DNA from 4 places in the Eleftheria terrae genome. Region 2 is predicted to be linked to each of the others. Evidence: riboswitches for the same ligand, from Rfam matches in the RefSeq annotation. Region 2 holds a riboswitch; each other region holds the start of a gene.
What was found. A riboswitch is a leader RNA that binds a small molecule or an ion and turns the genes downstream of it on or off. The one in region 2 is predicted to bind cobalamin.
Positions count from the first base shown of each region.

Region 1: linked by a shared signal. The riboswitch ahead of N7L95_RS26265 (HupE/UreJ family protein) and the one ahead of N7L95_RS04005 (energy-coupling factor ABC transporter permease) in region 2 are both predicted to bind cobalamin.
Region 3: linked by a shared signal. The riboswitch ahead of N7L95_RS01655 (TonB-dependent receptor domain-containing protein) and the one ahead of N7L95_RS04005 (energy-coupling factor ABC transporter permease) in region 2 are both predicted to bind cobalamin.
Region 4: linked by a shared signal. The riboswitch ahead of N7L95_RS03265 (acyl-CoA dehydrogenase family protein) and the one ahead of N7L95_RS04005 (energy-coupling factor ABC transporter permease) in region 2 are both predicted to bind cobalamin.

Region 1 is NZ_CP106952.1:507,367-514,937, forward strand. Features, by position in the region: gene N7L95_RS26260 (hypothetical protein) at 232-1,320, shown strand; cobalamin riboswitch at 1,407-1,681, shown strand; gene N7L95_RS26265 (HupE/UreJ family protein) at 1,809-2,489, shown strand; gene cobW (cobalamin biosynthesis protein CobW) at 2,500-3,549, shown strand; gene cobN (cobaltochelatase subunit CobN) at 3,570-7,373, shown strand; gene N7L95_RS26280 (magnesium chelatase ATPase subunit I) at 7,370-7,571, shown strand, end outside.
Region 2 is NZ_CP106951.1:892,040-899,610, reverse strand. Features, by position in the region: gene cbiE (precorrin-6y C5,15-methyltransferase (decarboxylating) subunit CbiE) at 1-1,163, opposite strand, end outside; gene N7L95_RS04025 (cobalt-precorrin-5B (C(1))-methyltransferase) at 1,160-2,278, opposite strand; gene N7L95_RS04020 (precorrin-8X methylmutase) at 2,306-2,992, opposite strand; gene N7L95_RS04015 (sirohydrochlorin chelatase) at 2,989-4,044, opposite strand; gene cobM (precorrin-4 C(11)-methyltransferase) at 4,041-4,838, opposite strand; gene N7L95_RS04005 (energy-coupling factor ABC transporter permease) at 4,843-5,472, opposite strand; cobalamin riboswitch at 5,715-5,947, opposite strand; gene N7L95_RS04000 (calcium-binding protein) at 6,025-7,212, opposite strand.
Region 3 is NZ_CP106951.1:281,562-289,132, reverse strand. Features, by position in the region: gene N7L95_RS01660 (galactose-binding domain-containing protein) at 1-2,024, opposite strand, end outside; cobalamin riboswitch at 2,245-2,481, shown strand; gene N7L95_RS01655 (TonB-dependent receptor domain-containing protein) at 2,549-4,444, shown strand; gene N7L95_RS01650 (FecCD family ABC transporter permease) at 4,458-5,459, shown strand; gene N7L95_RS01645 (ABC transporter ATP-binding protein) at 5,456-6,262, shown strand; gene cobO (cob(I)yrinic acid a,c-diamide adenosyltransferase) at 6,270-6,893, shown strand; gene N7L95_RS01635 (cobyrinic acid a,c-diamide synthase CobB) at 6,898-7,571, shown strand, end outside.
Region 4 is NZ_CP106951.1:682,555-690,125, reverse strand. Features, by position in the region: gene N7L95_RS03290 (TRAP transporter small permease) at 1-403, shown strand, start outside; gene N7L95_RS03285 (TRAP transporter large permease) at 394-1,677, shown strand; gene N7L95_RS03280 (protein kinase domain-containing protein) at 2,135-3,931, shown strand; gene N7L95_RS03275 (polysaccharide deacetylase family protein) at 3,941-4,990, shown strand; gene N7L95_RS03270 (hypothetical protein) at 4,987-5,595, shown strand; cobalamin riboswitch at 5,658-5,880, shown strand; gene N7L95_RS03265 (acyl-CoA dehydrogenase family protein) at 6,036-7,196, shown strand; gene mmsB (3-hydroxyisobutyrate dehydrogenase) at 7,294-7,571, shown strand, end outside.

The sequences.
Region 1 (7,571 bases), on a different replicon from region 2:
GCCGGTGGCCGGCGTCGCATCGACCGCGGCATTAGGCCGTTTCTTCGCGCGTTCGCCCGGTTTGCGCAGGCAAATGTTGAAAGTGGACTTTTCCCCGTGGCGGCGGCCCGCGGCAGGGCGGACGGCGGGTGGGGGCAGCCCGCCGGCAGGCAGGGCGATTGCCCGGTCATCGGCTCGACACGCCGGCCCGACAGGCTGGCGGCTTTTGTTGTCTGGACAAAGGAGCTCCCGATGCCACGTTCCATGGTCGCCCTGGCCACATGCGCCGGCGTTCTTCTCGCGCCGGCCGTCGTGCCCGCCGCCACCCCTGCCGAGCTGGCTTATCACCATGCGCCGGTGCACTACCAGGACACCGATTCCAGCGATGCGGCATCGGACTACCTCACCGCCTACGACTACGACGGCGACCGCGTCACCACCAACAACTGGGATCACCGGGGCGACGGGCTCTGGCCGGCCACCGTCTACTACTCCGTGGTGGAGAGCTGCAGCCACTACTTCATCACCTATGCCTTCTATCACCCGCGTGACTGGTCCGACACCATCTTCGACCAGGAGCACGAGAACGACCTGGAAGGCGCCCTGCTGTCGGTGCGCAAGGATGGCTCGGCCTTCGGTCGGCTGGAAGGCATGATCACCGTCTTCCATACCGACTTCTATGCCTATACCCCGCCTGGCAGCCCCTACGTGGGCGGCCACGAGGACATCGACGGCACCTTGTCCTTCGAGCTGCACGAGGGCGTCAGCCGCGTCAAGACGGTGCAGGAGGCCAAGGGCCATGGCCTGAAGGCCTGGCCCTACACCTCCGATTTCAACGGCGCCGCCGACCAGGACGGCGTGATCTACTACCCCAGCCTGGGCACCGCCGGCCATCCGGCCTCGGGCAACGATCGCCAGGTGCCCTATCGCCTGGTCGACATGGCGGCGCCGGGCGGGCTGTGGGCGGCCGCGTTGGACGAAGCCGTGCAGCCGGGTGCGCAGGCGCAGACCTTCAACAGCTGGGGCAGCTTCAAGGGCGACAGCAGTGGCGGCTGCGGTGCCGGCCTCAAGAGCTGCAGCAGCCATTCGGCCAATGCGCCCTGGGGCTGGGACGACGGCAACGACGGCGCCAGCCACCGTGGCGAATTCGCGCTCGACCCGGCCCGGCTGTTCTCCCATTACTTCGGCAACCTGGGGAGCTTCAGCCAGCAGTACCTGAGCCATCCCTTCCTGGCCGGCCTGCGCAGCCGGGGCTTTGCCAGCGGGCAGGTGCCAGCCGGCTTTCCTGCGCAGCTCGACCTCAACACCTTGTACGGCAAGCTGACGGCCGCCTGCTTCTAAGGGGGCCGGCTCCGGGAACCCACTCAGTGCAGGCGCCCGCCGTCCCTCTAGAATGGCCACGTCCTGGCGGACCGGGCGAAGCCCGGCCGGCAGGCGGGATCGACGGTGCCGACGCCTGCCAGCAAGGGGGGCGTGGGTTCAACGGGAAACAGGTGCGCTGCGCTTCGTCGAGCGTGGCAAGGCCTGTGCTGCCCCCGCAACGGTCAGCAGGCAAGGAAGGGTTCAGGCAGGGGCCGGCGGTGCCCTGCAGCCACTGCACGCAGCCGCGTGCGGGAAGGCGAGCCCCTTTCCGCAGGGTGGTGCCGCCTCGGCGCCGCCCGGCTCTGCAAGCCCGGATACCGGCCGTCGTCCCTCACTCGGAAGCCGCGGGAGGGCGGCGTCCGGGCTGTTCCTGCGGCCGGAGCCGGCGCGGGAATGTCCGGGCTGTACCTCTCACGGCATCACGTTCGCCACCCGGCCGGCGGGGACGCCGGCCTGAAGAGGATGTCATGGACCGTCTGCTCCTTCTGCCTTCCCCTCGCACCAGGGCGCCTCACCGTGCCTGGACGGGCGCTGCCGTGCGCGGCGGTGCTGCCGCCTTCGCGGTGCTGGCCTCGCCGGCCTTCGCCCACCACGCCATGGGAGGCGCCATGCCCGGCACCTTTGGCGAAGGGCTGCTGTCCGGCCTCGCGCATCCGGTGATCGGGCTGGACCACCTGGCCTTCGTGCTGGCGCTGGCGCTGTTGGTGGCGCGGCTGCCACTGGCACTGCGGGCCGGCCTGGCGGGTGTGTTTGTCGCCGGCTCGCTGGCCGGCACGGTGCTGCACCTCAATGCCGTCACGCTGCCGGCCGGCGAGCTGCTGGTGGGCCTCAGCGTGGTGGTCGCCGGGCTCGCGCTGCTGTGGCGGCGGGCGTTGCCGGCGGCAGTGCTGTGGACGGCCCTGCCGGTGGCCGGGCTGCTGCATGGCTATGCCTACGGCGAATCCATCGTCGGTGCGGAATCCACGCCGCTGCTGGCCTACCTGTTCGGCTTCGCGCTGATCCAGGCCGGGCTGGTCGTCGCCGTCTCCACGGTGGCCTCGCGGTGGACCGTGCCGCAGCTGCAGCGCGCCGGCCTGGTGGCCGGCACGGTGGTCGGCGTGCTGGGAGCCTACTTCTCCTTCGTGCAACTGGCGCCGCTGGCGGCCTGAGGGAGGGCACGTGCTGACCACCAAGATCCCCGCCACCGTCGTCACCGGTTTCCTGGGCAGTGGCAAGACGACGCTGCTGCGCCATGTGCTGCAGAACGCGCAGGGCCGGCGCATCGCGGTCATCGTCAACGAGTTCGGCGAGCTCGGCATCGACGGCGAGATCCTCAAGGGGTGTGGCATCGGCTGCGACGACGACGGCCGCGAGCGCCCCGGCCAGCTCTACGAGCTGGCCAACGGCTGCCTGTGCTGCACCGTGCAGGAGGAGTTCTTCCCGGTGATGCAGGCGCTGGCCGAACGGCGCGAGCAGATCGACCATGTGGTGATCGAGACCTCCGGCCTGGCCCTGCCCAAGCCGCTGGTGCAGGCCTTCAACTGGCCCGGCATTGCCAATGCCTTCACGGTGGATGCCGTCATCACCGTCGTCGACGGGCCGGCCACCGCGGCCGGGCAGTTCGCGGCCGATCCTGCGGCGGTGGACGCGCAGCGTCGGGCCGATCCCGACCTCGACCATGAATCGCCCTTGCACGAGTTGTTCGAGGACCAGCTCTCGGCCGCCGACCTGGTGGTGTTGAACAAGATCGACCTGATGAGCGAGGCCCAGCGCCGCGAGGCCGAGGTGCTGATCCGGGCGGAGATCCCCGCTGAGGTGAAGATCGTCCCGGCACGGGGCGGGGAACTGCCGGTGGACCTGCTGCTGGGCCAGCAGCGGGCGGCCGAAGCGCACATCCACCTGCGCGAGAGCCACCATGACCACGAGGAGGCGCACGAGCACGACGAGTTCGACTCGCTGGTGCTGGAGCTGCCGGCCGTCGATCGCGAGCGCCTGATGGCGGCGCTCGCCGGCCTGGCGGCGGCCCACACGCTCTATCGCGTGAAGGGCTTCGTGGCACTGCCGGGCAAGCCGATGCGGCTGCTGGTGCAGGGGGTGGGCCGGCGCTTCGATGCGCACTTCGACCGCCGCTGGCGCGACGACGAGGCGCCGTCGACCCGGCTCGTGTTCATCGGCCAGGGGCTGGACGCGGCGTCGCTGCGCGCCGGCCTTGCGCCGGCCCTGGCCTAGGCCGCCGGCATCCCCCCGCGATGCACCTGCTCAGCACCCGCCCCGGCGGTTTCGTCGAGGACGAGGGCGCGGTCATGCGACTCGGCCAGAGCCCGGCCGAGCTGGTGGTGCTGAGTTCGGCCGACACCACCTTGTCGCTGCTGGCCCGGGCCTACCGCGAGCTGCAGGCGGGCGAGCCCGGCTGGCCCGGCCTGCGGCTGGCCAACCTGATGTTCCTGCGGCAGCCGGCGTCGCTCGACTTGTATGTGGACGAGGTGCTGCAGCATGCCCGGGTGGTGCTGGTGGACCACCTGGGTGCCGAGTCGGCCTGGCCCTACGGCGTGCAGCGGCTGGGCGAGCTGGCCTCGGCACGGGGGCTGCGGCTGGCGATGTTCTCGGGCGACCTGCAGGAGGACGTCAACCTGCTGCGCAAGAGCACGCTGCCGGAGGCGCTGTGCCGCCAGTGGTGGCAGTACCTGCGGGCCGGCAGCCTGCACAACGCGCGGCAATTGCTGCGCAGCCTGGCCCACGACGGTCTCGGCTGGGGCGAGCCGCCGCTGCCGCCGACGGCCCTGCCGCAGGTGGCGCTGTACCGGCCGCCCTGCCTGCAGGCCCCGGCGGCCGGCGCACGCCACCACGGTGCTGCCGCCACGCTGGACGAAGTGCGGGCCGGCTGGCAGCCGGGCGCCCCGGTGGTGGCGCTGGTGTTCTACCGCTCCCACCTGCAATCCGGCAACACGGCGGCCTTCGACAGCCTGGCGGCGGCGCTGCTGCAGCGTGGGCTCAATCCGCTGCCGGTGGCGCTTGATTCGCTGAAGGAGCCCCTCTGCCTGGCCGCCTTGCGCCAGCTGTGTGCCGAGCAGTCGGTGGACCTGGTGCTCAACAGCACCGCGTTCGCCGCGCTGTCGGGCGAGCTGGCCGAGCCGCTGGCCGGCGACGCGCCGGTGCTGCAGGTGCTGGTGGCCGGATCGGCCCGCGACGACTGGCTGGCCGACCCCCAGGGCCTGCGGCCCCGCGACATCGCGATGCAGGTGGCCCTGCCGGAGGTGGACGGCCGCATCGTGACCCGTGCCATCAGCTTCAAGGGCCTGGCCTACCGCTGCGAGCTGACGCAGAGCGACGTGGTGGCCTACCAGCCGGACGAGGAGCGCTGCCACTTCGTGGCCGAGCTGGCGCGGCGCTGGGTGCGGCTGCGGCGCCTGCCTGTGGCAGAGAAGCGGCTGGCCCTGGTGCTGGCCAACTACCCTGGCAGCGATGGGCGCCTGGGCAGCGGCGTGGGGCTGGACACGCCGGCCTCGGTGATGGAGATCCTGCGCCTGCTGCAGCGCGAGGGCTACCGGCTCGACGCGCTGCCGGCCGATGGGGATGCGCTGATGCGCCGCTTGCAGCAAGGCATTGCGGCCGACCCCTCGCAATGGCCGCTGCGCCCGGCCTGGCAAAGCCTGGCCATGGCCGACTACCTGGCCGCACTGGCGCGCTTGCCTGCCGGCATGGCGGCCGCGGTCACCGCCCGCTGGGGGGCGCCGGAGCAGGATCCGCTGGTGCGGCAGGGCCGCTTCATGATCGCCGGCCTGCGGCTGGGCCAGGTCTTCATCGGCATCCAGCCGGCCCGCGCCTATGGCGAGGCTGGCGCCGCGAGCTACCACGATGCCGAGCTGGTGCCGCCGCACGGCTACCTGGCTTTCTACTTCTGGCTGCGGCAGGCCTTCGGGGTGGACGCGGTGGTGCATGTGGGCAAGCATGGCAACCTGGAATGGCTGCCGGGCAAGAGCGTGGCGCTGTCCGGCAGCTGCTGGCCGGACGCCATCCTTGGCCCCTGGCCCCATCTCTATCCCTTCATCGTCAACGATCCCGGCGAAGGGGCGCAGGCCAAGCGGCGCGCACAGGCCGTGATCATCGACCACCTGATGCCGCCCCTCACGCGGGCCGAGAACCATGGGCCGCTGCAGGACCTGGAGCGCCAGGTCGACGAGTACTACGAAGCCCTGTTGCTGGATGCCCGCCGCGCGGCCCAGCTGCGCACGCAGATCCTGGCCGAGGTGCGCCGGCAGCGCCTGCACGAGGAACTCGACGCGCCATCCGCCGAAGACGACGACGGCCTGCTGGCACGGGTCGATGCCTACCTCTGCGAGTTGAAGGAAACCCAGATCCGCGACGGCCTGCATGTCTTCGGCGTTTCCCCGCAAGGCCGCCAGCGGCGCGACACCCTGGTGGCGCTGGCCCGCTTCCCGGCCGGCGACGGGCAGGGCCGCCAGGCCAGCCTGTTGCAGGCGCTGGCCCGCGACCTGTTCCCGGGGCACGCATTCGACCCTTTGTCGATCGACGCGGCGCTTCCCTGGCAGGGCCCGCGGCCGCCACTGCTGGCGGCCGTGAGCGACGCCCCCTGGCGCCACGAGGGCGACACCCGCGAGCGCCTCGAGTTGCTGGCCCAGGCGCTGCTGGACGCGGCGGTGCCGCCCGGCCTGCCACAGGCGGCCGCGGTGCTGCAGCGCGTGCATGACGACCTGGCGCCGCGGCTGGACGCCTGTGGCCCGCAGGAACTGCAGCAGCTCTCACGCGGGCTGCAGGGCCGCTTCGTGCCCCCCGGCCCGAGCGGCTCGCCCAGCCGTGGCCGGCCGGACGTGCTGCCCACCGGCCGCAACTTCTACAGCGTGGACACCCGTGCCGTGCCGACCCCGACCGCCTGGACGCTCGGCCTCAAGTCGGCCCGCCTGCTGGTCGAGCGGCATCTGCAGGAGCAGGGCGACTATCCGCGGGCGGTGGGCCTGTCGGTGTGGGGCACCGCCACCATGCGCACCGGCGGCGACGACCTGGCCCAGGCCTTTGCGCTGATGGGCGTGCGCCCGCGCTGGGCGCCCGGCAGCCACCGGGTGGTGGACATCGAGGTGCTGCCGGTGGCGGTGCTGGGGTGGCCGCGCATCGACGTCACCCTGCGCATCTCCGGCTTCTTTCGAGACGCCTTTCCGGCCGCGGTGCAGCTCTTCGATGCCGCGGTGCAGGCGGTGGTGGCGCAGGCGGATGAAGACGCCAGCCAGAATCCCTTGCGTGCCCGGGTGCTGCGCGAGCGAGATGCCCTGACGGCCGCCGGCCTGGCGCCCGAGGCGGCGCGGCTGCAGGCTGGCTGGCGGGTGTTCGGCTCGCCGCCGGGGCACTACGGCTCGGGCCTGCAGCCGCTGTTCGACCACGGGCAATGGCAGACCGATGAAGACCTGCGTGACGCCTATGTGGCCTGGGGCGCCCATGCCTATGGGCAGGACGCCGCGGGGCAGCCGGCGGCCGAGGCGCTGACGCGCCGCTTGCGCGAGATCGACGTGGTGGCGCACAACCAGGACAACCGCGAGCACGACCTGCTCGATTCCAACGACTACTACCAGTACCAGGGCGGCATGGCGGCCGCGGTGCGCAGCCTGAGCGGGCGCCAGCCGGCCCTCTACCACGGCGACCATGCCAACCCGCAGGCACCGCGCATCCGTACCCTGCGGGAGGAGATCGCGCGGGTCGTCCGGGCCCGGGTGGTCAACCCCAAGTGGCTCGACGGGGTGAAGCGCCACGGCTACAAGGGCGCCTTCGAGATGGCGGCCACGGTGGACTACCTGTTCGGCTACGACGCCACCGCCCGCGTGCTGGGCGACCACCAGTACGCGCTGGTGGCCGATGCCTACGTGCTGGATGACGCCACCCGCGCCTTCGTCGAGCGACACAACCCGCGCGCCCTGGGCGACATGCTCAACCGGCTGCTGGAAGCCATGCAGCGTGGCCTCTGGCAGCAACCCGGCGGCTACCGCGAGGCGCTGGAAACCCTGCTGCTGGCCCACGAACAAGAGATGGAAGGAACCGCACGATGACCGCCCCCCACGCGCTGCCGGGCCACGAGCTGCCGGCCGGCCAGGCGGCCCTGCCACCCCTGTTTCCCTTCAGTGCGCTGGCCGGCCCGGCCTCGCTGCGCACCGCCTTGCTGCTGGCGGCGGTGGACCCGGCGCTGGGCGGGGTGCTGATCGAAGGCCCGCGCGGCACGGCAAAGTCCACTGCGGCGCGAGCCCTGG
Region 2 (7,571 bases):
GTGCCCAGGTTCTCGAAGGTGACGAAGTTCATCACCAGGCAGCCGTGCGGCTTGAGCCGCTGCAGCACGCGGTGGATGAGCTCGCCCAGCTCGCCGCCGGAGCCGCCGATGAAGACCGCGTCCGGGTCGGGCCAGTGCTCCAGGCCCGCCGGCGCCTTGCCGTGCACCAGGCTGTAGTTGCCCACGCCGAGCGCCTGGCGGTTGCGCAGGGCGATGGCATGGTCCTCCTCGTTCTTCTCGATGGCGTAGACATGGCCTTGCTCGCACAGGCGCGCGGCTTCCAGGCCCACCGCGCCGGAGCCGGCGCCGATGTCCCAGACGATGCTGTCGCGGCGCAACTGCAGCCGCGCCAGCGAGACGGCGCGCACCTCGTGCTTGGTGATCAGGCCCTTGTCGGGATGGCGCTGCTCGTAGCGGGCGTCGGGCAGCCCGAACAGCACCGGCTGCGGCTTGTCCTGCAAGCGCCACAGCAGCACCACGTTCGGATCGGCGAAACGGCGCTCGGCCAGCTCCTGCACCGACAGTGCGGCGCTGACCGCTTCCTCGGGCTGGCACAGCCGCTGTGCCACAGCGCACTGGAAGTCGGCGCCCAGGCCCTCGGCCAGCAGCAGGCGGCCGATGCGGTCGGGCGTGTTGTCCGGGCTGGTGAGCACCGCCAGCCGGGCATGTGCGTGGGCGGCACGGGCCAGCGCATAGAGCCCGTGCCGCGCGTCGGCGCCGGGCACCCATTCGCCGGCATCGCGGCTGTGCACCGAGACGATCCTGATGTCCTGCCACGGCAGGCCGACACGGGCGCAGGCCAGCTGCAGGGTGGACAGGTTGGGCAGGATCTCCAGCGCCTCGATGCACAGGCGCGAGGCCAGGTAGGCCGCGATGCCATGGCACAGCGGGTCGCCGGTGGCCAGCACCACGCAGCGCTGGCCGGCCTGCTGCGCCTCGGCCACCCAGCCGGGCACCTGCGAGAGTGCGCCGCCCAGGTCGAGCAGGCGCGCCTCCGGGTCGATGTGCTCGGCCAGCAGGCGCAAGGTGCGCTCGCCGCCGATCACGCAGTGGGCCTGCCGCAGGTGGGCCAGTGCCTGCGGATGCAGGCTGCGGGCGCCGTCGTCCAGCACGCCGATGACGCGGCACGGCTCGCCGCCGAAGCGGCCTCGGTCTTCTTTCATGGAGAGCTGCTTGCTTCGGCCAGCTTGCGACCGTCGAAGTCGCACACCAGCACGGTGAGTTGAAACTGTCCCGGGTAGCGGCCCGCCACGGTGGCCACCACCCGCTCGGCCAGCGCCTGGTGGAACTCGTGCACGAGGCCCAGGGCCTGCACGCGCTCGCTGGCATAGCGCGCGGTCTCGGCGTTGCGGATGTCCTCGCACACCTCGGGGGGCACGCCGATGCCGGCGCACAGCTCGGCCAGCAGGGCGGTGTCGACCTCGGCGCGGCCCGCATGGGTGATGGTCTCGCCCTGCGCGATCTTGGTCAGCTTGCCCACCATGCCGCCGATGACCACCCGCGGCAGCCGACAGGCCACCGCCGTGTCGAGTGCGTAACGCAGGAAGTCGCCCATCTGCACGAAGCAGGCCTGCGGCAGGTGGGGCAGTTCCTCCATCGCGAATTTCTCGGTGCGGCCGCCGGTGGTGAGCACCGCCACGCCACTGCCCGTCGTGGCGGCCACCTCCACGCCCTGCACCACGCTGGCCCGGTAGGCAGCGGTGGAGTAGGGCTTGACGATGCCGGTCGTGCCGAGGATGGAGATGCCGCCGAGGATGCCCAGGCGCGCGTTCAGGGTCTTCTTGGCCATCTCGATGCCCTGCGGCACCGACAGGGTCACCTCCAGCCCGGCCTGCTCCAGCAGCGGGGCGCCGGCCAGCCGCACGTTGGCCTCGATGTTGCGCCGGGGCACCGGGTTGATCGCGGGGCCGCCCACCTCCAGGCCCAGCCCGGGCATGGTTACCGTGCCGACACCGAAGCCGCCGAGCAGCAGCACCTCGCCCGGCCGCTGCGGCAGCAGGCGGACGTCGGCAGTCAGGTGGGCCTTGTCGGTGCAGTCGGGGTCGTCGCCGGCATCCTTGATGACCATGGCGTGGGCCCGGCGCTGCGCGCTGTCGCCTTCGCAGCAGCCGTCATTGACGGCGAAGACCACCTGCTGGCCGTTGGGCAGCAGGCATTCCACCCGCTCCGGCACCGCGCCGCAGACCAGCCCCAGCACCGCTGCCCGGGCCGCGGCCGCGGAGCAGGCACCGGTGGTGAAGCCGGTGCGGGTGCCGCGCTTGACGGTTTTCTCCATCATGGCCGGGGGTCCTGGGAGTGCCGCGGCTCAGCCGGCGGCGGTGCCCTGGCGCTGGCGGGCCTCGGCCAGCGCCAGCAGGGCATGGATCGCGGCCACCACCAGCGTGGAGCCGCCCTTGCGGCCGTCGATGACGATCCACGGCACGGCCTCCACCTCGGCCATCAGCGCCTTGGACTCGGCGGCCGAGACAAAACCCACCGGCATGCCGACCACCAGGGCGGGGCGCACGCCCGCTTCCCGCACCAGGCGCACCAGCTCGATCAGGGCCGTGGGCGCGTTGCCGATGCCGACGATGGCGCCGTCGAGCAAGCCCAGGCGGTGCGCCTTGCGCATGGCCTGGACGGCCCGCGTGCTGTCCTCGGCACGGGCGGCCTCGATCACGTCGGCATCGCTGATGAAGTGATGCGCCTGCACGCCGAAGTGCGCCAGGCGCGGCGCCGACAGCCCGCTGCAGATCATCTCCACATCGGCCACCAGCGGGGTGCCACCTCGCAGCAGCGCCTGCACGCCGGCTTCGACAGCGCGCGGGTGGAAGCGCGTCAGCCCGTTGAAGTCGAAGTCGGCATTGGCGTGGATCATGCGCCGCACGATGGGCCACTGCCCGGCATCGTAGGGATGCGGGCCGACCTCCGCATCGATGATGGCGAAGGAGTCGTGCTCGATGGCCTGGCCCGCGCGGGTCAGTTGCTCGGTGACGGTGTTGACGGTGCTCATGCGGCGGTGGCGGAGGTGGGCTCTGTGGCCGGCGCGTGGCCGGCATGCACCGGCCGGCCGCCGGCTGCCGTGGCGTGCTCGTGCAGGTGCTGGTGCTGGTGCTGGTGCTGGTGCTGGTGCGTGTGCTCGTGGGCGTGCCCGTGCGTGTGCATGTGCTCGTGCACCGGCACGGCTGACAGCGCCTGGGCAGCGCCCGGCGCGGCAGCAGGGTCATGCGGGTGGCCGTGGTGGTGGCTGTGCCCCAGGTCGTGCGCCAGCTCGCGGTACTTGCAGCCGTCGCAAGGCATGCGCGACTGCGGCAGGCCGGCCAGCAGCTCGGCCACCCGTTCGTCGAGCAGCCCGAACACCTCGGGCTCGAAGCCGAAGCAGTCGGTGTGGGCCAGCCTGAGCGTCGGGTACTGCACCCGCAGGTGGTCCACCTGGCGGGCAATGCGCTGCATCAGTGTGCCGGTGAACAGGTAGTAGGGCAGCACCACCACCTGCCGCATGCCGACCAGCGCCTGGCGCTGCACCACCCGTTCCAGCCGCGGCCAGGTGATGCCGGTGAAGGCCAGGTCCACCAGCTCGTGGTCGCTGTCTTCCTGCAGCCAGCGGGCCATCTTGGCCATCTCGCCATTGGCCTGCCGGTCGGACGAGCCGCGCCCCAGCAGCACCACGCCGGTGGTGCGCGGGTCGGGCATGTCCAGGGCCTGCATGGCCCCGCGCAGGCGCCGCCGCAGCACCTGCAACAGCGGGTCGCAGGCCGTCAGGTGCGGCGCGTAGAGGAAGCCGGTGCCGAGGCATTCCAGGCGGGCCTGCTCGATGGCTTCGGGAATCTCCATCTTGACGTGCCCGGCCGCGTTCAGGATCAGCGGCAGCACCAGGACCTGCGAGCTGCCGTGTGCCGCGGCGCGCAGCCCGGCCTGCAGGCCGGGCTCGCCGAATTCGATGAAGCACAGCTCGATGCGCCAATCCGGATGGGCAGCGCGCCAGCGGGCGGCGAAGCGGCGCACGTCTTCATTGCCCGACTCTTCACGCGAGCCGTGCCCGACGAGCAGGATGGTGTGATTCACGAAGGTTCTCCAGGAACGAGGGATGCGCGGCGGAAGCGGTGCGAGAAGGTGGCGTCGTACAGCTTGGACTTGGCCAGTTCCGGCCAGTCGCGGGCGCCGAGCGTGGGGCTGGCGATGATCATGGCCTGGCTGACGATGCCGGCATCGCGGCAACGCTGCTTGATGTCGTGCAGGGTGCCGCGGACGATGCGCTCCTCGCCCGGCCAGCTGGCCTTGTGCACCACCAGCACCGGCGCGTCCTCCGGCCAGCCGGCCTCGCGCAGGCCGTGCTCGACCTTGTGCAGCAGCGTGATGGACAGGAAGATGCACAAGGTGCAGCGGTGCCGGGCCAGCTCGGCCAGCGACTCGCCCGGTGGCATCGGCGTGCGGCCTTCCACCCGCGTGAAGATCACGCTCTGCGTGACCTCTGGCAGGGTGAAGCTCTCCACCGCCGCGGCCGCAGACGCCATGGCCGAGGACACGCCGGGCACCACCGCCAGCGGCACGCCGGCCGCGTCCAGGGCCTGCACCACTTCGATCAGCGTGCCGTAGAGCGCCGGGTCACCGGTTTGCAGCCGCACCACTGTCTCATGCTGCTGCGCCTGCGCCACCAGCCAGCGGCCCATCTGCTGCAGCGTCATGTCCTTCGAGTCGGCGATGGCGCAGCCGGCCGGCGCCCACCGTGTCGCGGCTTCGTTGACCAGCGAGCCGGCGAAGAGGATGGCCCCGGCGCGGGCGATCAGGTCGCGTCCCTTGACGGTGAGCAATTCGGGATCGCCCGGGCCGGCGCCCACGAACCACACGGTGCCCGGCATCGGGTCAACGCGCGGGCAGCGGAGCGAAGCAGGCGGTGCCCAGGCCGGTGTGCTGCACCCGGCGGATCAGGGCGAGCACTGCAATCGTGACGAGCGGCTCCAGCGCGACCACCGCGACGTAGGAAGCGGCGAAGTGCAGCCACTCGACCAGCGGCGTCTCGATCTCGCCCATGGCCAGCCAGAAACCCACCATGGCGGTGACGCCGGCGTAGTAGCGGCTGTCGAGCTTCAGCACGTCCAGCCAGCCGCGCAGCACCAGCGTGCGTCCGGCGGTGTAGTGCACCGCGACCAGCGGTACTGCCAGCGAGAGGGTGTTCACCGCCAGGTGCATCAGGTCCTGCGGCTCGAACAGCAGGCCCTGCGCCAGCAGGCCGAGCGCGAAGCCGAACAGTGTCGGCACGAAGCCGAAGGCCAGGTAGATCGGCATCGCGCCGATGAAGTGCAGCTCCGACGGGCCCACCTTCAGGTGGAAGGCCTGCATGAAGAGCGAGAAGAACAGGGCTGCCAGGCCGGTGCGCAGCCACAGCGACGGTTGCTTGAGCAGCGGCAGCAGATAGCCGCCGAGCAGCGCGGTGGCCGCGACCGAGGCCATCACCACCTTGGTGTGCGACAGGTAGCCGGGTTCGATGTGCATGGGTGTCCTGTGGAGTGAAGGGGTCAACGCGGGAGAGGGCGCATGTCGCTCAGGCCGGCTGGCAGCCGGGAGGCTGCAGGCGGAGCCGGCCTGGCCGGCGTGGTGCCGGCAGCCAGGGCAAGGCAGGCAAGGCACGGCCGAACACCGTCCGCCTGGGGAGCCAGGATGAGCAAGGCATGATGAAAAGCAGAAGATCGTCGCTTCGCCTGCTTCCCCGCAGGCGACACGTGCATGGCCGCGCGAACGCGACCGCCTGTTGGCCGGTATCCGGGCTGGCGGAGCGCCCGTGTCGTCCTTCCCAGACACCAGGGTGTCCAGTGGAGCGGGGAACACGAGTGAAGCGCAGGGCTTCGTCCGCTGACCGTTGCGGGGGCAGCTCAGGCAAGGGCAGGCTCGATGGGGCCTGCTCCTCCTGATTCCCGTTTAACTGCACCGGCGCAATGCCGGCGCGAGCACCAACGCGGCGGATCATAGACCACTGCCCATGCTCCGCTCAAGACGTCGGCGCAAAAAAGCGCCGACGCCAGGGCCGTGTGCCTGTGGCTTGGCCCCTCAGGCGCCCAGCACGAAGTCGGCGTTGGTCACGCTGGCGGCCACGCCGGTGTCCAGCGTGCCGAGCAGCAGGGCATCGCCGCCGGCCGCGGTGGTTGCGTTGTACCAGAGCTGCCCGTTGCTGGTATTGAGGTAGATGCCACTGCTGTTGCCTGCCGCGTTGCCGGTGAGGCCGGCTCCCTTGAAGAAGGAGCTGGCCTCCAGCACGCTGCCCACGCCGCCACCGAACGCCAGGCCCAGCACGCCCGGGTTGATGGCTCCTGGCAGGCCGGCGTCGAGCGAGTTGGCCAGCACCATGGTGTCGTCGGCCACCTCGTAGTCGACCAGGGTGTCGGCATGCGGTGCGCCAGCGATCGAGAAGACGAAACGGTCCATCCCGTTGCCACCCAGCAGCGTGTCGTTGCCGGCACCGCCGTCCAGGCTGTCGGCACCGTTGCCGCCGTCGAGGCCGTCGTTGCCGCTGCCGCCGAAGAGGGTGTCCTGGCCGTTGTTGCCTTCCAGGCTGTCGTTGCCGGCATTGCCGTTGAGTGTGTCGCCGCCGTTGGCGCCAATCAGCGTGTCAGCGCCGCCACCACCGGTGAGCAGGTCGTCGCCGGTGCCGCCGTCGAGGCGGTCGTCGCCGTCGCCGCCGTTGAGGGTGTCGGCGCCGTTGTCGCCGTCCAGCGTGTCGTTGCCGGCGTCGCCGTTGAGCAGGTCGGCGCCGTTGCCGCCGGACAAGGTGTCATTGCCGGCGCCGCCGTTGAGCAGGTCGATGCCGTTGCCGCCGGACAAGGTGTCGTCGCCGTTGCCGCCGTCCAGCGTGTCGGCCCCGTCGTTGCCCAGCAGGGTGTCGTTGCCGTCGAGCCCGGACAGCGTGTTGGCCGCGTCGTTGCCGGTCACCACGTTGTCCAGTGCATTGCCGGTGCCGTTGACGGCGGTGGGTGCGTCGGCCGGGAAGTTGTCGAGCGTCAGGTTCTCCAGATGGTCGCCGAGCGTGTAGCTGGCCAGGCGCGACACCACCGTGTCGCTGCCTTCGCCGGCGCGCTCGACGACGATGTCGCCGGCCGAGTTGACATGGTAGGTGTCGTCGCCGCCGAGGCCGACGAGCACGTCGTCACCCCCGGACCAGTTGGCGTTCAGTACCGAGCTCGGGTCGTCGCTGAAGTCGGCCAGCGCATCGCGTGCATCCGTGCCATTGATCATTGCCATCTCGATCTCCTGCGTTGAAGAACTACGGCCGGCCGGCCTCATGCCGGGGGCCACTCCCGGCCGCTTGGCGGCTCGGGGCAGTGCACGGTACGGCCGGCCCTGGGCATCGGCAAGGGCAACTTTGCCAGGGGCGCGGGGTAATGGCTGAGGCGGGCAGCTGTTGTATGGGGGCGGGCCGGTCGGGCTTGCTTGCGGGGTGGCGGCTCGCCCGCGGGGCGTTGCGGCCTCGCCGGCGCATCGTGCGCCGGTGGGTTCTGCCGGATTCCTGCGCGGCTGCGGCCGGCGTGCGGTCCGGCACGCTCGCCGCCTGGTTCACCTGAGGGGCGCGGCCGGGTTACTTCACATCTTGGGATAATGCG
Region 3 (7,571 bases), 610 kb from region 2:
CCGACCACCGCGGTGCCATTGAGCAGGGTCAGGTCCACATGCAGCCGGTCGGGCGACTGCAGCAGGTTCTCGGCATTGAGCAGGCCTGAGGTCCAGACCGGGTTGCCGGCTTCATCCAGCACCGACACCGTGATGTCGCGCAAGCGGCTGCGGCAGTCGTCGGTGTCCCGGCATTCGCCCAGGCGGTTGAACAGGCTGATGCCAGCGATCGGGCGGCCGCTGCCGAAGTCGAGCTGCCAGCTCGGGTCGACATTGCTCGACGAGGTGGCGCTGTAGGCAGACCAGCTGCCGTCGATGGCGGCGCCGGCGTCGCGAAAGCCGCTGGTGCTCGATTGGCTGGCCCAGCCCTGGTAGGCGACGTTGGCCGAGCCGCCGCGCACCTCGACGATGGCCGCCGAGGACGGCACGCCCTCCTCGTCGACCACATGCAGCTGGTAGTGGCCCGGCGGCAGCAGCGTCTCGCCCAGCTCGCCGAGGTGCAGCTGTACCCGGTTCATGGACTGCGAGAACGGCACCGGCACGTAGCGCAGGTCGGTGCTGTGCCCATGGGTGACGGCGCCGGCCGAGATCAGCGCCACCGAGGCGATGCGGCGGCTGTCGGACAGGCGCAGCGAGCCGTCCTCGCCCTGCCGGAAGTACGGATCCACCCGCTTGATGGCCGGCCGGTCGGCCCAGACCACCTCGCCGTCCCAGCGCTTCTTGAAGAAGTAAGGCGGAAAGAACACCTGTGCGGTTTTCGCAAAGACCGGGCCCGGCGAGCCGCCACCGGTGTTGAGCACCGCCCCGTTCGGCAGCAGCAGCGACGTGGAGTGGTACAGGCGGGCGGCCGCGGCCGGTGCCCAGGTGGCCCACTGCCCGGTGTCGGGGTCCCACATCTCGGCCGGCATCACCGCGGTGCCGACACCGTTGCCCCGGGTGGTGCCGCCGGTGACCAGCACCCGGCCATCCGGCAGCATCAGCGAATTGGGATAGTTGCGGGCGAAGTTGAGCTCGGCCGTCGGGCTGCTGACGGGCAGGTCACCGGCGATGTCCAGCACGGTGGCCTTGCGGGTCGCGGGCTCGCGGTCGAAGTCGGTTTCGCCGCCAGCGATCAGCAGCACCTTGCCGGGGCGGTACATCACCGAAGTGCCCGCCACGCCCAGCCGGTGGCCCGCCGGACCGAGCACGGTGAGGCGGCCTTCGCCCTGCGGGTCGAGCTGCCACAGCAGGTCGTTGGAGACGCCGACGATCAGGCCGTTGGGCGCCAGGTAGGCACGCGGATACCAGAAGCGCTTCTCGGTGGCGCCGAACGCCTCCTCGCTGCTGGCACCGGTGAGGGGCCGCCAGCCCTCGGCGGCGGAAAAGATCTCGGGCGTCACGCCATAGGCCGGCGGCGTGATGCCGCCATTGTTGCCGCCCACCACCACCACCCGGTTGTCGGGCAGCTTCACCAGCGTGCCGTACCAGCGTGGCTGCTGCATCTGCGAGGCGCGGGCGATCAGCAGGCTGCGGTCGGGGTCGTACTGGGCCGTCTTCCAGAAGGTGTTGCCGCCAACGATGAGCAGCAGGCCGTCCGGGCCCATCACCGATGCGCTGCAGAAAGAGTCGAGCTCGGTCGGGCTGGCGACTTCCCGGTGTGCCGCGGGCGTCAGGCCGATGCGGGTGTCCCACTCGTCGAAGGTGACCGCCTTGCGGGTGCGCGGGTTCTCCTCGTTGGCACCGTAGGTGAGGATGCGGCCGTTGGGCAGCACGTTGGCATGGATGCCGAGCAGGGGCCAGTCGACCACCGGCGTCCACATGCCAACCAGGTGGGCATCGGCCGTGGGGGTGACGGTGCCGACCAGGCCGTCGAGTGCCGGGGCGATGACGGCCGCCTGGGCCGTCTCGCGATCATCGGCCGCCTCGGCGGCCGGGGCGGCTCTGCTGCCGTCCGTGTCGGCATCGCCGCCGCCTCCGCCTCCGCCGCCGCAGGCCGCCAGGGCGGCCAGGATCCAGGGCGCGACCAGGTGGCCAAGCACAAGGCGAGGCCGCTTCAGTATCAACATGCTGACTCCGTGAGGTCCCGTGACGGGCGGGGGGGGCCGCTGCGGCGGTTGCCCGTTGGGACGGGGTTGTTCTTCGTGGCCCGAACGATATCGGCAAAGAAGTGGGCACGCGCCCACCCAGTCAGGGGCCTTGGCAAGGCGGCCCAGGGCGCGCCGTTTGCTTACGAGGCGTCCCAATTGCTTCACGTGTGCTGGATCAACCGGGAAGTCTGCAACGCTCTCATACAATCATCGGGTTGGTGCTCGCGCGGCCGGTCGGCTGCGCGGTTAAACGGGAAGCAGGAGGGGCCGGTGCCGCAGAGGTGCCGATCCTGGCCTGCGCTGCCCCCGCAACGGTCAGCAGACGAAGCGCACCGTGCTTCAGCGCCGGTTCACCGCCACTGGCTCGGCAACGAGTTGGGAAGGCCACCGGCGTCGGTCTGCCAGCCCGGATACCGGCCAACAGGGGGGCGTGCACAGCACGCCCGAACGGCTCGGCCCTGCGGGGAAGCAGGCACGAGCATCGATCGACTGCCTTTCTCGCGATGACCACACGATCGTCCACCATGCTGCATGGTGTGTTGCCGCTGGCGCTGGCCGCTGCCTTTCCTTCTTCTTCCTGGGCCGATGCCGAGGCCCTCCACCTGCCGGAGACGGTGGTGACCGCGACGCGGCTGCCCCAGCCCGTGCAGGACGTGGTGGCCGACGTGTCCGTCGTCACCCAGGAGGAGCTGCGCCGCTCCGGCCAGACCACCTTGCGCGAGGTGCTGCAGCGCCTGCCCGGCGTGCAGATGAGCAGCAACGGCAGCTATGCGTCCAACACCCAGCTGTTCATGCGCGGTGCCGAGCTCAGCCGGATGGTGGTGCTGCTCGACGGGATACGCATCGGCTCGGCCACCTCGGGCGCTGCAGCCATCGAGAACATCCCCGTCGCGCAGATCGAGCGCATCGAGGTGCTGCGGGGCCCGGCAACCACCCTCTACGGCGCCGATGCGGTGGGTGGCGTCATCCAGATCTTCACGCGCCGCGGCAGCGCCGGGCAGCAGTACGAGGCGCAGGCCGGCTTCGGCTCGCACGGGCTGGTGAAGTCCAGCGGCAGCGTCAGCGGCGGCGGCCCCGGCTGGGGCTATGCGCTCTCGCTGTCCGGCGAACGCGCCAAGGGCATCAGCAGCCGCACCCGCGAAGGCGGATCGCTCGACTACAACCCGGACGACGACAGCTACCGCAGCGGCTCGGTGGCCGGCTCGCTGAACTGGACCGTCGCGCCCGGGCACACCATCTCCACGCAGTGGTTCAGCGCGCGCAACATCCACGAGTTCGACAGCACCTACTCCGACCCGCTCACCTTCGGCAGCCCGCTGGGCCTGACCTCCGCCACCACCGATGCCGAAACCCGCGGGACCACCACGAACTGGGGCGTGACGATCGACAACCGCCTCAGCGAACGCTGGCAGTCCAGCGTTCGCCTCGGCCTGACGCTCGACAAGAGCGCCAGCGTCTACGAGCGGGCCTCCGATGGCGCGCGCGATGGGCGCTACGACTTCGACACCGAACGCCTGCAGTTCGGCTGGCAGAACACCTTCTCGATCGGCAGCGACAAGGTGATCGCGGCGCTGGAGCGGGTCGAGGACGAGGTGGACAGCACCACCCCCTACACCGTCAGCCGGCGCCACACCAACAGCGCCCTGCTGGCCTACTCGCTGGACCGCGGGCCCTGGATCGGGCAGGCGGCGGTGCGGCGCGACCACAACTCGCAGTTCGGCGGCTTCACCACCGGCAGCCTGAGCCTGGGCTACCGCCTGACGCCGGCCCTGCGGCTGACCGGCAGTGCCGCCAACAACTTCCAGGCGCCCACCTTCAACCAGCTGTACTTCCCTGACTACGGCAACCCGGCGCTGCGCCCGCAGCGCAACCAGGGCCGTGAACTCGGCGTGAAATACGACGACGGGCGCTGGCAGGGCTCGCTCACCTTCTACCGCAACCACATCCGCGGCTTCATCGACACCGTGACGGCCAAGCAGACCAGCCGCGCCAAGATGTCCGGCGCCACGCTGCAGGCCGGCTGGCGCAATGCCGACTGGCACATCGACGGCTCGTTCGACATCCTCGATGCCAAGGACGAGGCGACCGACCGTGAACTGGTGCGCCGTGCAGACCGCACCGCCCAGCTCACCGTGGAAAAGCAGGCCGCCTGGGGCAACGCCTTCGTGGAATGGTTGCTCGTCTCGGATCGCGAAGACACCGCGGTGAAGGGCCGCCGGCCACGCCTCGGCGGCTACGGCCTGCTGAACCTGGGGGCGCAATGGCGGCTGGCGCCGGCGTGGACGCTGCTCGCACGCCTCAACAATGCGACCGACAAGGACTACACCACGGCGTACAGCTATTCGACGCTCGGCCGCACCGCCTTCATCGGCATCCAGTTCAGCGGCAGCCGCCCCTGAGCGGGCCGGCAACATGCGAGCGACACGGCCGCCCCTGGTCTTCCTGATGCTCGGCCTGGCCGCCGGCGCCAGCCTGCTGCTGGCCGTCGCCGTGGGCAGCCAGGCGCTGTCGCCCGGCGCGGTGCTGGCCGCCCTGGCGGGCCAGGCGCAAGGAATCGATGGCGACATCGTGCTGCAGCTGCGCCTGCCGCGCGCCCTGTGCGCCCTGGCCTGTGGTGCCCTGCTCTCGCTGTCCGGCGCGCTGCTGCAGGCCTTGCTGCGCAACCCGCTGGCCGATCCGTACGTGCTGGGTGTGTCGAGCGGCGCAGCGGTGGGCGCGCTGACGGCACTGTGGGCAGGCCTCGGCTGGTGGCTCGTGAGCGCCGGTGCCTCGGCCGGCGCGCTGGTGGCCACCGGCGCGGTCTTCCTGCTCGGCGCCCGGGCCTTTCGCCGGCAGGCCGACAGCACCGAAGCCGGCGTGCACCTGCTGCTGGTGGGCGTGATCCTGAGCGCGGGGTTCGCGGCGATCGTCTCCTTCATCCTCTCGGTGGCGCCGGAGCAGCAGCTGCGCAGCATGGTCTTCTGGCTGCTCGGCGACCTCAATGGCGCCGACCGCTACGGCCTGCCGCTGGCCGGCGCCGCCCTGCTGCTCGGACTGGCGCTGCTGGTCGCGCGTGACCTCAACCTGATGCTGCTCGGCGATGCCCAGGCCGCGTCGCTCGGCGTGGAGGTGCGCCGCGTGCGCGCGCTGGTGGTGGTGCTGGCCTCGCTGGCGGCCGGCCTGGCCATCACGGTGGCCGGCAGCATCGGCTTCGTCGGCATGGTGGTGCCGCATGCGCTGCGGCTCTGGCTCGGCAACGACCAGCGCCTGCTGCTGCCAGCCTGCGCGCTGGGCGGTGGTGGCTTCCTGGTGCTGGCCGACACGCTGGCCCGCAGTGTGGTGGCGCCGATGCAGCTGCCGGTGGGCGTGCTCACCGCGCTGATCGGCGTGCCGGCCTTCCTGTGGCTGCTGCTGCACCGCGGAGGCCGGCCATGAGCGAGGAGATGCGTCCCGCTGCCGGCCCGGCGGTGCTGTGCACCGCCGGCCTGGTGGTGGAGGCCGGCCGCCGGCGCCTGGTGGACCGGCTCGACTGGCAGGTGCGGCGTGGCGAGCGCTGGGCCCTGCTGGGCTTGAACGGCTGTGGGAAGACCACCTTGCTGCGCACGCTGGCCGGCCTGCTGCCGGCGGCGGCCGGCGAGGTGCGCTACGAAGGCCGGCCGCTGGCCGCCCTGCCCACCCGCACGCTCGCCCGGCTGCGCGCCTGGTGCCCGCAGCACCACCATGACGTGTTCGCGATGAGCGCACTCGACGTGGTGCTGGCCGGCCGCCAGCCCTATGCCGGACGCATGGGCTGGCTGGCACCCGGCGACCTGGCCATCGCCCGCCGCTGCCTGGCCAGCTGCGACGTGGGCCACCTGGCCGAGCAGGATGTGCGCAGCCTCTCCGGCGGCGAGCGCCAGCGTGTCGCGCTGGCCGCCGCGCTCGCGCAGGAGACGCCGGTGCTGCTGCTCGACGAGCCCACCGCCCACCTCGACGTGGCCCACCAGCTCGGCCTCACCGGCTTGCTCGCCACACTGGACGAGCGGGCGGTGCTGATGTCGCTGCACGACGTGAACCTGGCGCAGCGCTGCTGCACGCATGCGCTGCTGTGCCTGCCCGCACGCACCGGCCCGCCCCGCTGGGCGGCCGGCCCGCTGGCCGAGGTGCTGACCGAGGCGCACCTGGCACAGGCCTATGGCTGCCGGATGAAGCCTGTCATTCTCGACAGCCACACCTATTACTTGCCAGCGCAAGAATAAAGGACACATGAGCATGGACACACCGGAAGACGAGGCCCTGGCCGAGCGCCACCGCCGCCGCATGCAACGCAAGAAGGAAGTGGTCGATGCAAAGATCGGCGCCGCGCAGCGCGACTGCGGCCTGATCGTCATCACCACCGGCAACGGCAAGGGCAAGAGTTCGAGCGCCTTCGGCATGGTGGCGAGATCGCTCGGGCATGGCATGAAGGTCGGCATCGTGCAGTTCATCAAGGGCGCCATGCCAAGCGGCGAGGAGCATTTCTTCCGCCGCTTTCCCGAGGAGGTGCGCCTGCACGTGATGGGCGAGGGCTACACCTGGAACACGCAGGACCGCGAGCGCGATGCCGCCAAGGCCCGCGAGGCCTGGTCGATCGCGGCCGGCATGCTGCAGGACCCGGCCCTGGGCCTGGTGGTGCTGGACGAGCTGAACATCGCGCTGAAGTACCGCTACCTCGATGTGCAGCAGGTGATCGACGACCTGCTGGGCCGGCCGGAGATGCAGCACGTCGTCATCACCGGGCGCGGCGCGCCGCCCGAGCTGGTGGAGGTGGCCCACACGGTCACCGAGATGAACGTCGTGAAGCACGCCTTCGCGCAGGGCATCCGGGCGCAGCCCGGCGTGGAGCTGTAGCGCGATGGCGGGTGGCACCAGGGCACTGCTCATTGCCGGGCCGGCTTCGGGCCAGGGCAAGACCTCCTTCACCTGCGCGCTGGCGCGCCGGCTGGTGGCCGGCGGTGAGCGGGTGCGCGGCTTCAAGATCGGGCCGGACTTCATCGACCCCGGCTTTCTCGCTGCGGCCACCGGCGCGCCGGTGCACAACCTCGACCTGTGGATGGTGGGGGCCGCCGAAAGCGCCCGCCTGCTCGACGCGGCAGCCGCCGAGGCCGACTGGCTGCTGATCGAAGGCGCCATGGGCCTCTACGACGGCGACCCCAGCCCCGCCGACCTGGCCGCCGCCTTCGCGGTGCCGGTGCTGACGCTGATCGACGCCGGCTCGATGGCCGAGACCTTCGGCGCCCTGGCCCTGGGCCTGCACGAATACGGCCGCGGCCGCACCCTGAGCTGGGCCGGCGTGGTGGCCAACCGGGTCGCCAGCCCCAACCATGCGCGCATGCTGCGCGAGAGCCTGCCGCCGCCCCTGCAGTGGGCCGGCCACCTGCAGCGCTGCCAGCAGCCGCTGCCCGAACGCCATTTGGGCCTGGTGCAGGCGCGCGAGCTGGCCAGCGGCCTGCCGCAGATCTGGGCCGGCCTGGATGCCGGGCTGCACCTCGACCTGGGCCTGCTGCGCAGCCTGCCGGCCTGGCGCTG
Region 4 (7,571 bases), 210 kb from region 2:
CTGGCAGGTCTTCGGTCGCTATGTGCTCAACAGCACACCCACCTGGGCCGAGAGCCTGGCCCTGGTGCTCGTGCTCTACGTCACCATGCTGGGCACCGCGGCCGGCGTGCGCGATGCCGGCCACATCGGCCTGGAGTCGCTGCTGGTCCTGCTGCCGGCGGCCGTGCGGCGGCGCTTCGAGATGCTGATCCACCTGCTGGTGGGCAGCTTCGGTGCCCTGATGAGCATCGGCTGCCTGGAGCTGGCCCAGTCGGTGGCCGACTACCGGCTGCCCACGCTCGGCATCTCGGAAGCTTTCAAGTACTGGCCGGCGGTGATCGCCGGCGTGCTGATCGTGATGTTCTCCCTGGAACACCTCATCGCCCTGGTGCGCGGCACCGACGTGGAGCCCGCATGGCACTGAGCGTCCTCACCCTGGCCTTCTTCGGCCTGCTGATCATCGGCGTGCCGGTGGCGTTCTCGATCGGGCTGTCGGCCCTGGCCACCATTGCCTGGGAGGGGCTGCCGCTGGCGGTCGGCTTCCAGCAGATGACCTCGGGCATGAACGCTTTCTCCTTCCTGGCCATTCCCTTCTTCATCTTCGCCGGCGAGTTGATGCTGCACGGCGGCATTGCGGACAAGATCGTCGATTTCGCACGCAGCCTGGTCGGCCACATCCGGGGCGGGCTCGGCATGTCGAACGTGGTGGCCAACACCCTGTTCGGCGGCGTCTCGGGCTCGCCGGTGGCCGACGTCTCGGCCATGGGCGCGGTGATGATCCCGATGATGAAGAAGGAGGGCTACCACGCCGACTACGCCGTCAACGTCACGACGCACGCGGCGCTGGTCGGCGCCCTGATGCCCACCAGCCACAACATGATCATCTACACCCTGGCCGCCGGCGGCAAGGTGTCGCTGGCGGCGCTGATCCTGGCCGGCATGCTGCCAGCCTTGCTGCTGACGCTGTGCAACCTGGCGGCGGCCTACCTGGTGGCGGTGCGGCGGGGCTATCCGGCCGGCCGTTTCCCCGGCTGGGCCATCGTCGCGCGCAGCTTCGCGGCCTCGCTGCCGGGGCTGCTGGTGGTGGTGGTGATCCTGGGCGGCATTCTTTCCGGCGTGTTCACCGCCACGGAGTCGGCGGCCGTGGCAGTGCTGTACGCGCTGGGACTGACCGTGCTCGTCTATCGCAGCCTCAGCTGGGAGCACTTCCTGAAGGCCGGGGCCAAGGCGGTCAAGACCACCGGCATCGTGCTGCTGCTGATCGGCATCTCGGGCATCTTCGGCTACCTGATCAGCCTCTACGGCGTGGCCGAGCTGACCGGCCGGGCGCTGGCTGCGGTGACCGAGAACCCGTGGCTGATCTTCCTGCTGATCAACGTCATCCTGTTCCTGCTCGGCACCTTCCTCGACATGGCGGCAACCATCCTGATCTGCACGCCCATCTTCCTGCCCATCGCCCAGCACTACGGCATGAGCGAGATCCAGTTCGGCATCATGCTGCTGCTCAACTGCGCACTCGGGCTCAACACGCCGCCGGTCGGCACCGTGCAATTCGTCGGCTGTGCGATTGGCGGTGTGTCGGTGGGGCAGGTGATGCGCACCATCTGGCCCTTCTACGGCGCGCTGCTCGTCGCGCTGCTGGGGGTGACCTACGTGCCCGCCTTCTCGATGTGGCTGCCGGAGCTGCTGCTGAAGTGAGGCGGCCGCCGCGGCGCGGGCGGCGGGCTCCGCCGCCGGCTTTCGGCGGGCAGCCACTAACTCAGGCTGACCCCCCGCGAACAAGCGGTTTGTTTCTTGTTGTTTCCACCGGGTCGCGGATTTATCGTCCGAACCGGGCAAACTCCCGAAGTTTCCGCCAGAGAACTGCCGGCCGCGACCGAGGTGACGGCGCCGGCCGGAGACAGGTGAGGACGGCCCTGCCGCCCCCCGGGTGTACCCCCGGCTCGGCGCTAGGCCCGGCAGGGAGGAAAGAGCAAGCAACATGTCAGAAGCAGGAAGTTCAAGCGGGCGTCGCCCGGACCCATTGACGGACACGCCGTCCCCGGCGGCTCGGCCGCACGAGGATGACGCGACCCGCATCTGGTCGACACTGGCGCCCGCCAGCACGCCGGCCGCGCCGGTGCCGCCCAGCGTGGCCGCCGCGCCGGTGGCGCCCATGGCCCCCGTTCCACCGGTGCCGCCGGTGCAAACCCCCACCGCGCCCGCCGTGCCGCCGGCGCCGCCGCTGGCCCAGCCGCAAAGGCCGATCGCCGGCACGTTGCCGGGCAGCGCCGCCGTAGGCAGCGCCGCGGTGCGCCAAGTCGGCCGCTACCAGATCCTGGAGCGCCTGGGCAGCGGGGCGATGGCCACCGTCTTCAAGGCGCACGACCCCGGCATCGGCCGCGACGTGGCCATCAAGTTCCTGCATGCGTCGTTGTGCGAGGAAGAGGGCTACCGGGCCCGCTTCCTGCGCGAAGCGCGGGCGGCCGGCGGGCTGTCGCACGCCAACATCGTCACCGTGCACGACGTCGGCGAGATCGAAGGCCGGCCCTACATGGCCATGGAGCTGATCGAGGGCCAGCCCCTCAACGAGCTGATGGACCAGGGCAAGCCGCTGCCGCTGCGCGACGTGCTGGTGATGGGTATCCAGCTGGCCCGGGCGCTCGACTATGCGCATTCGCGCGGTGTGGTGCACCGCGACATCAAGCCGGCCAACATCCTGCGCCCCAAGGGCAGCCGCACCATCAAGGTGACCGACTTCGGCATCGCCCACATGGAAAGCGGCGCCGACCAGCGCACCCGGGTCGGCGACATCCTCGGCACGCCACAGTACATGTCGCCCGAGCAGACCCAGGGCCACAAGATCGACGGTCGCTCCGACCTGTTCTCGGCCGGCATCGTGCTCTACCAGATGCTCACCGGCCAGCGCCCCTTCCTGGGCGAGAGCCTGGTGGCGCTGGCGGTACAGATCGCCAACCAGGAGCCGACCCCGATCGACAAGCTGCGCCCCGGGCTGCCGCCGGCCTTGCGCCGGGTGGTCGACCGCTGCCTGGCCAAGTCGCCGGACCGGCGCTTCCAGAGCGGCAAGGAACTGGCCGAGGCGCTCGGCAAGGTGCTGGCCGAGGTCGATGCCGCCGCCCGCGAGAAGGACCGCCCCCGCATCGTGCCGCTGCGCGTGAAGTGGGCCGCGATGATGGCGCTGATCGTCGCGGTGGTGATGGCCATCACCGCCACCGTCATCACGCAGCGGCAGTACGCCGCGATGATCAGCCAGGTCACCGACTACGGCGCCGCCTTGTCGCGCTTCATTGCCGCGCAGAACGCGGTGCCGGCGCTGTCGGAGGACTGGGCGGCGGTGGAGGTCGGCGTGCAGGAGGTCATGAAGACCCGCGACTTCGACAGCGTCACCGTGATCGACCGCGAAGGCATCGTGCGCGCGGCCAGCCGGCCGGCGCTGCTGGGCCGGCCCTACGAGCCCCCGCAGGGCGAGGCCCTGGGCCAGCGCGAGGGCGGCGTGGCCGTGTCGCGCTACACCGTGCAGGGCAAGACGGTGCTCGGCTTCCAGGTGCCCATCACCTTCCAGGACAAGCAGGTCGGCCGGGTCGCGCTCGGGCTGCCCGAGCAGCCGCTGGCGCAGGTGGCCCGGCTGTCGATGATCCTGATGGTGGTGCTGGTGGTCGTGACGGTGCTCGCGGTGGCCATCGCGATGTATTTTGTTGCCAACTGGTTCGCCCAGCCGATCAAGTTGCTGACCGAGTCGATGGGCGAGATCGCCCGCGGCCGCTTCGACCACCGCATCCGCGAACAACGCAAGGACGAGTTCGGCCAGCTGTATGTCGCCTTCGACCAGATGGCGCAGGCCCTGCAAGACCGTCAATCAGGCAACCTCGGCCTGACCACCGGCGCGCCGCTCGGCGCGACCCAGCACGGCACGACTGCGGCCGGCAGCAGCGCCTCCAAACCGGCACCCTAGGGAGTACAGATGGGTTCATCCACACCACGGCGGCCTGCCACGGGCCGCATCGCGGGGGCGCTGCGCGGCCTCGCGCTGGGCAGCCTGGCCTGCCTGCTGGCCGCCTGCGGCGGCCTGCCGACCGGCCCGGCGACCGGCAACGGCTCGGGCGAGATCCTGGGCCGCAGCCCGCGCTTCGTGATCTACCAGCCGGGCCCCGGCGACAACCTGCGCAGCATTGCCAGCCGCTTCCTCGGCGACGAGGACCGCTACTGGGTGATCGGCGACTTCAACAACATCGACGAGGCGCAAGCCGGCGAGCCGCTCGCCATCCCGCTGAAGACGCTGAATCCGTCCGGCATCTACGCCGACTACTACCAGACGGTGCCCATCCTCTGCTACCACCGCTTCGGCACGGTGGGCGGCAAGATGGCGGTGTCGGCGGCCAGCTTCGCGGCCCAGCTCGAATGGCTGGCCCGCAACGACTACCACGTGATCCGCCTGGAACAGCTGATGGCCTACCTGGAAGGCGGCCAGCCGCTGCCCAAGCGCTCGGTGGTCATCACGATCGACGACGGTTTCGAGTCGGTGCACCGCTATGCCTTCCCGCTGCTGCGCAAGTACAACATGCCGGCCACGCTGTTCGTCTACACCGACTTCATCGGTGGCGGCGAGGCGCTGAGCTGGCCCCAGCTGCAGGAGCTGGCCGATTCCGGCCTGGTCGACATCCAGGCGCATTCCAAGACCCACCGCAACCTGCTGGATCGGCCGCCCGGCCTGCCGGAAGCCGCCTACCGCCAGCAGTTGCAGGCCGAGGCCCAGGTGCCGCGCGAGGTGCTCGAGCGCAAGCTGAAGAAGGTCAAGGTGCGGCATTTCGCCTATCCCTACGGCGATGCCAACGAAGCGGTGCTCGAAGCCATGGAGCGCAACAAGTACGACATGGCCGTCACCGTCAATCCGGGTGGCAACGCCTTCTTCGCCCAGCCGCTGATGCTCCGGCGCAGCATGATCTACCGAGACGACAGCCTCACCACCTTCCGCGCCAAGCTGCAGGTCACGCAGGGAACACGCAAGCCATGACATCGCCTCTTCCTGCCTTCCGTCTTGCTTCCGTGCTGGCACGCAGTGCCCGCCTTGCGGCCGCTGGCGGCCTGTCCCTGGGCCTGCTGGCTTGCGCCGGCGGCCCGCCCAGTGCGCCGGAGGAGGCACCCGCGCCCTTGCCGGCCGTGCAGGGCTCCCGCAATGCGAGCTACGAAAGCGAGCTGCGCCAGCGGGCCCAGACCCAGACGCAGCAGCGGCGGCTGGCCGATGCGGCCGTCAGCTGGGAACTGCTCACCGTGTTGCGCCCCGAGGTGGACGAATACCGCGAGCGCCTGGCCGACGTGCGCCGGCACATCGAGCTGGCCGTCGCCGAACACGCGCGGCGTGCCCAGCAGTTCCAGCGTCGTGGCGAGCTCGACCGTGCGGCGTCGCAGCACCTGGCCGTGCTGGCCCTGAAGCCGGACGACGAGGTGGCCGCCGATGCCCTCCGCGCCATCGAGCGCGAGCGCAACCGGCGCAACTACCTCGGCAAGTACTCGCGCATCACGCTCGCGAAGCGGCTTGGATCGTCGCCTTTCATGGTGGCGCAGCCCGATGACGCCTTGACCGCCTCGCCCGGCCGCCGCAGCGGCGCCGTGCGCTGAGGCGGCGGCCGCCCCGGCTGCTGGAGCGCAGGCGCCGGCTTGGCGACACTGGGGGCTTCTGCTAAGGTCCGCCGCATGCAGGTGCTCTCCAGGATGTCTCCTCGCGAGAGTGAAACGGGAACGCGGTGAGGCCGGCCCCCAGGCGCCGGCGCAGGCCGCGACTGCCCCCGCAACGGTAGGCAAGGGTGGCCGCGTCATCGACGCCACTGGAGTGCGTTCAGGCTCCGGGAAGGCGACGCGGCAGGGCTTGCAAGTCCGGAGACCGGCCTGCATGCGCGCGCCGGTGCCCTCGTGCGTCGGCCGCGTTCAAGCGTTCCGCTTGCGGTGGGCGAGCGGTGCGGGGTGCGCGGACGCCTGTTGTCGTACGGTTGGATGGATGTGCAGGTCCATCCGGCCGGTGGCTGCCGCTCGCCTCGTCGTCTGATGAGGAGCAGCACCGCATGGACTTCGAACTGAACGAAGACCAGCAAGCCTTTCGCCGCGCTGCGCGCGATTTCGCCGAGCGTGAGCTGGCCCCCCACGCCGCGCGCTGGGACCAGGAAGGGCATTTTCCAAAAGCACAGCTCGCGCTGGCCGGCCAGCTCGGCTTCTGCGCGCTCTATACCCCACAGCCCCTGGGCGGCAGCGGCCTGTCGCGACTGGACGCGACGCTGGTGTACGAGGAACTGGCGCGTGTCGATCCTTCGACCACGGCCTACCTGAGCATCCACAACATGGCCACCTGGATGGTGGCGCGCTGGGGCCGGCCCGACCTGGCCGGGCAGTGGATACCGCGGCTGGCCAGTGGCACTGCGCTGGCGTCCTACTGCCTCACCGAGCCGGGTGCCGGCTCCGACGCCGCCGCGCTGCGCACCACCGCGCGGCGCACCGCCGACGGCTGGTGCATCGACGGCAGCAAGGCCTTCATCTCCGGCGCCGGCGAGACCGAGTTGCTGGTGGTCATGGCCCGCACCGGTGGCCCGCAGGCCGACGGCATCTCGGCCTTCGCGGTGCCGGCCGACACACCGGGCATCCGCTATGGGCGCCGGGAAGCGAAGATGGGCTGGAACAGCCAGCCCACCCGGGCGGTGCACTTCGATGCAGTGCAGGTCGGGCCGCAGCACCTGCTCGGCCAGGCGGGCGAGGGCTTTCGCATGGCGATGCGCGGCCTCGATGGCGGCCGCCTTGGCATCGCGGCCTGTTCGGTCGGCGGGGCCCAGGGCGCATTGGACGCCGCCTGCCGGCACCTCTGCGAGCGGCGCCAGTTCGGCCGCCCGCTGGCGCAGTTCCAGGCCTTGCAGTTCAAGCTGGCCGACATGGCGACCGAGCTGACCGCCGCGCGCCAGATGGTGCGCCTGGCCGCCTCGCGCCTGGACCGCGACGACCCGCACGCCAGCGTCTATTGCGCGATGGCCAAGCGGCTGGCCACCGACGCCGGCTTCGAGGTCTGCAACCAGGCGCTGCAGTTGCACGGCGGCTATGGCTACACCCGCGATTACCCGCTGGAGCGGCTATTGCGCGACCTGCGGGTGCACCAGATCCTGGAAGGCAGCAACGAGATCATGCGGGTCATCGTCGCCCGGCACCTGCTGGAGCAGCCTGACCTGGAGCACCTGAGGTGAGGCGCCAAGGGCGCATGATCGTCCCGGGCGCCCTTGGCGGCGCCTGTTTCGCGGCTGTGTCTGTACACGAGGGCGGCAAGCCCGCCAGGAGGCAAGGATGACGACCATCGCATTTTTCGGCCTCGGCAACATGGGTGGCCCGATGGCGCGCCGCCTGTTGGGCGCCGGCCACCAGTTGCTGGGCCTCGACCCGTCGGCGGCGGCATGCGCCGCCTTCGCCGCAGCGGGCGGGCTGGTGGCTTCCAGTGGCCCGCAGGCGGTGGCCGACGCCGAGGTGGTGATCTCGATGCTGCCGGCGGCCCAACATGTCGAGCGCCTCTACCTGGGCGACGGGGTGGCGGACGGCCTGCTCGACCACATCGATGCCGACGCACT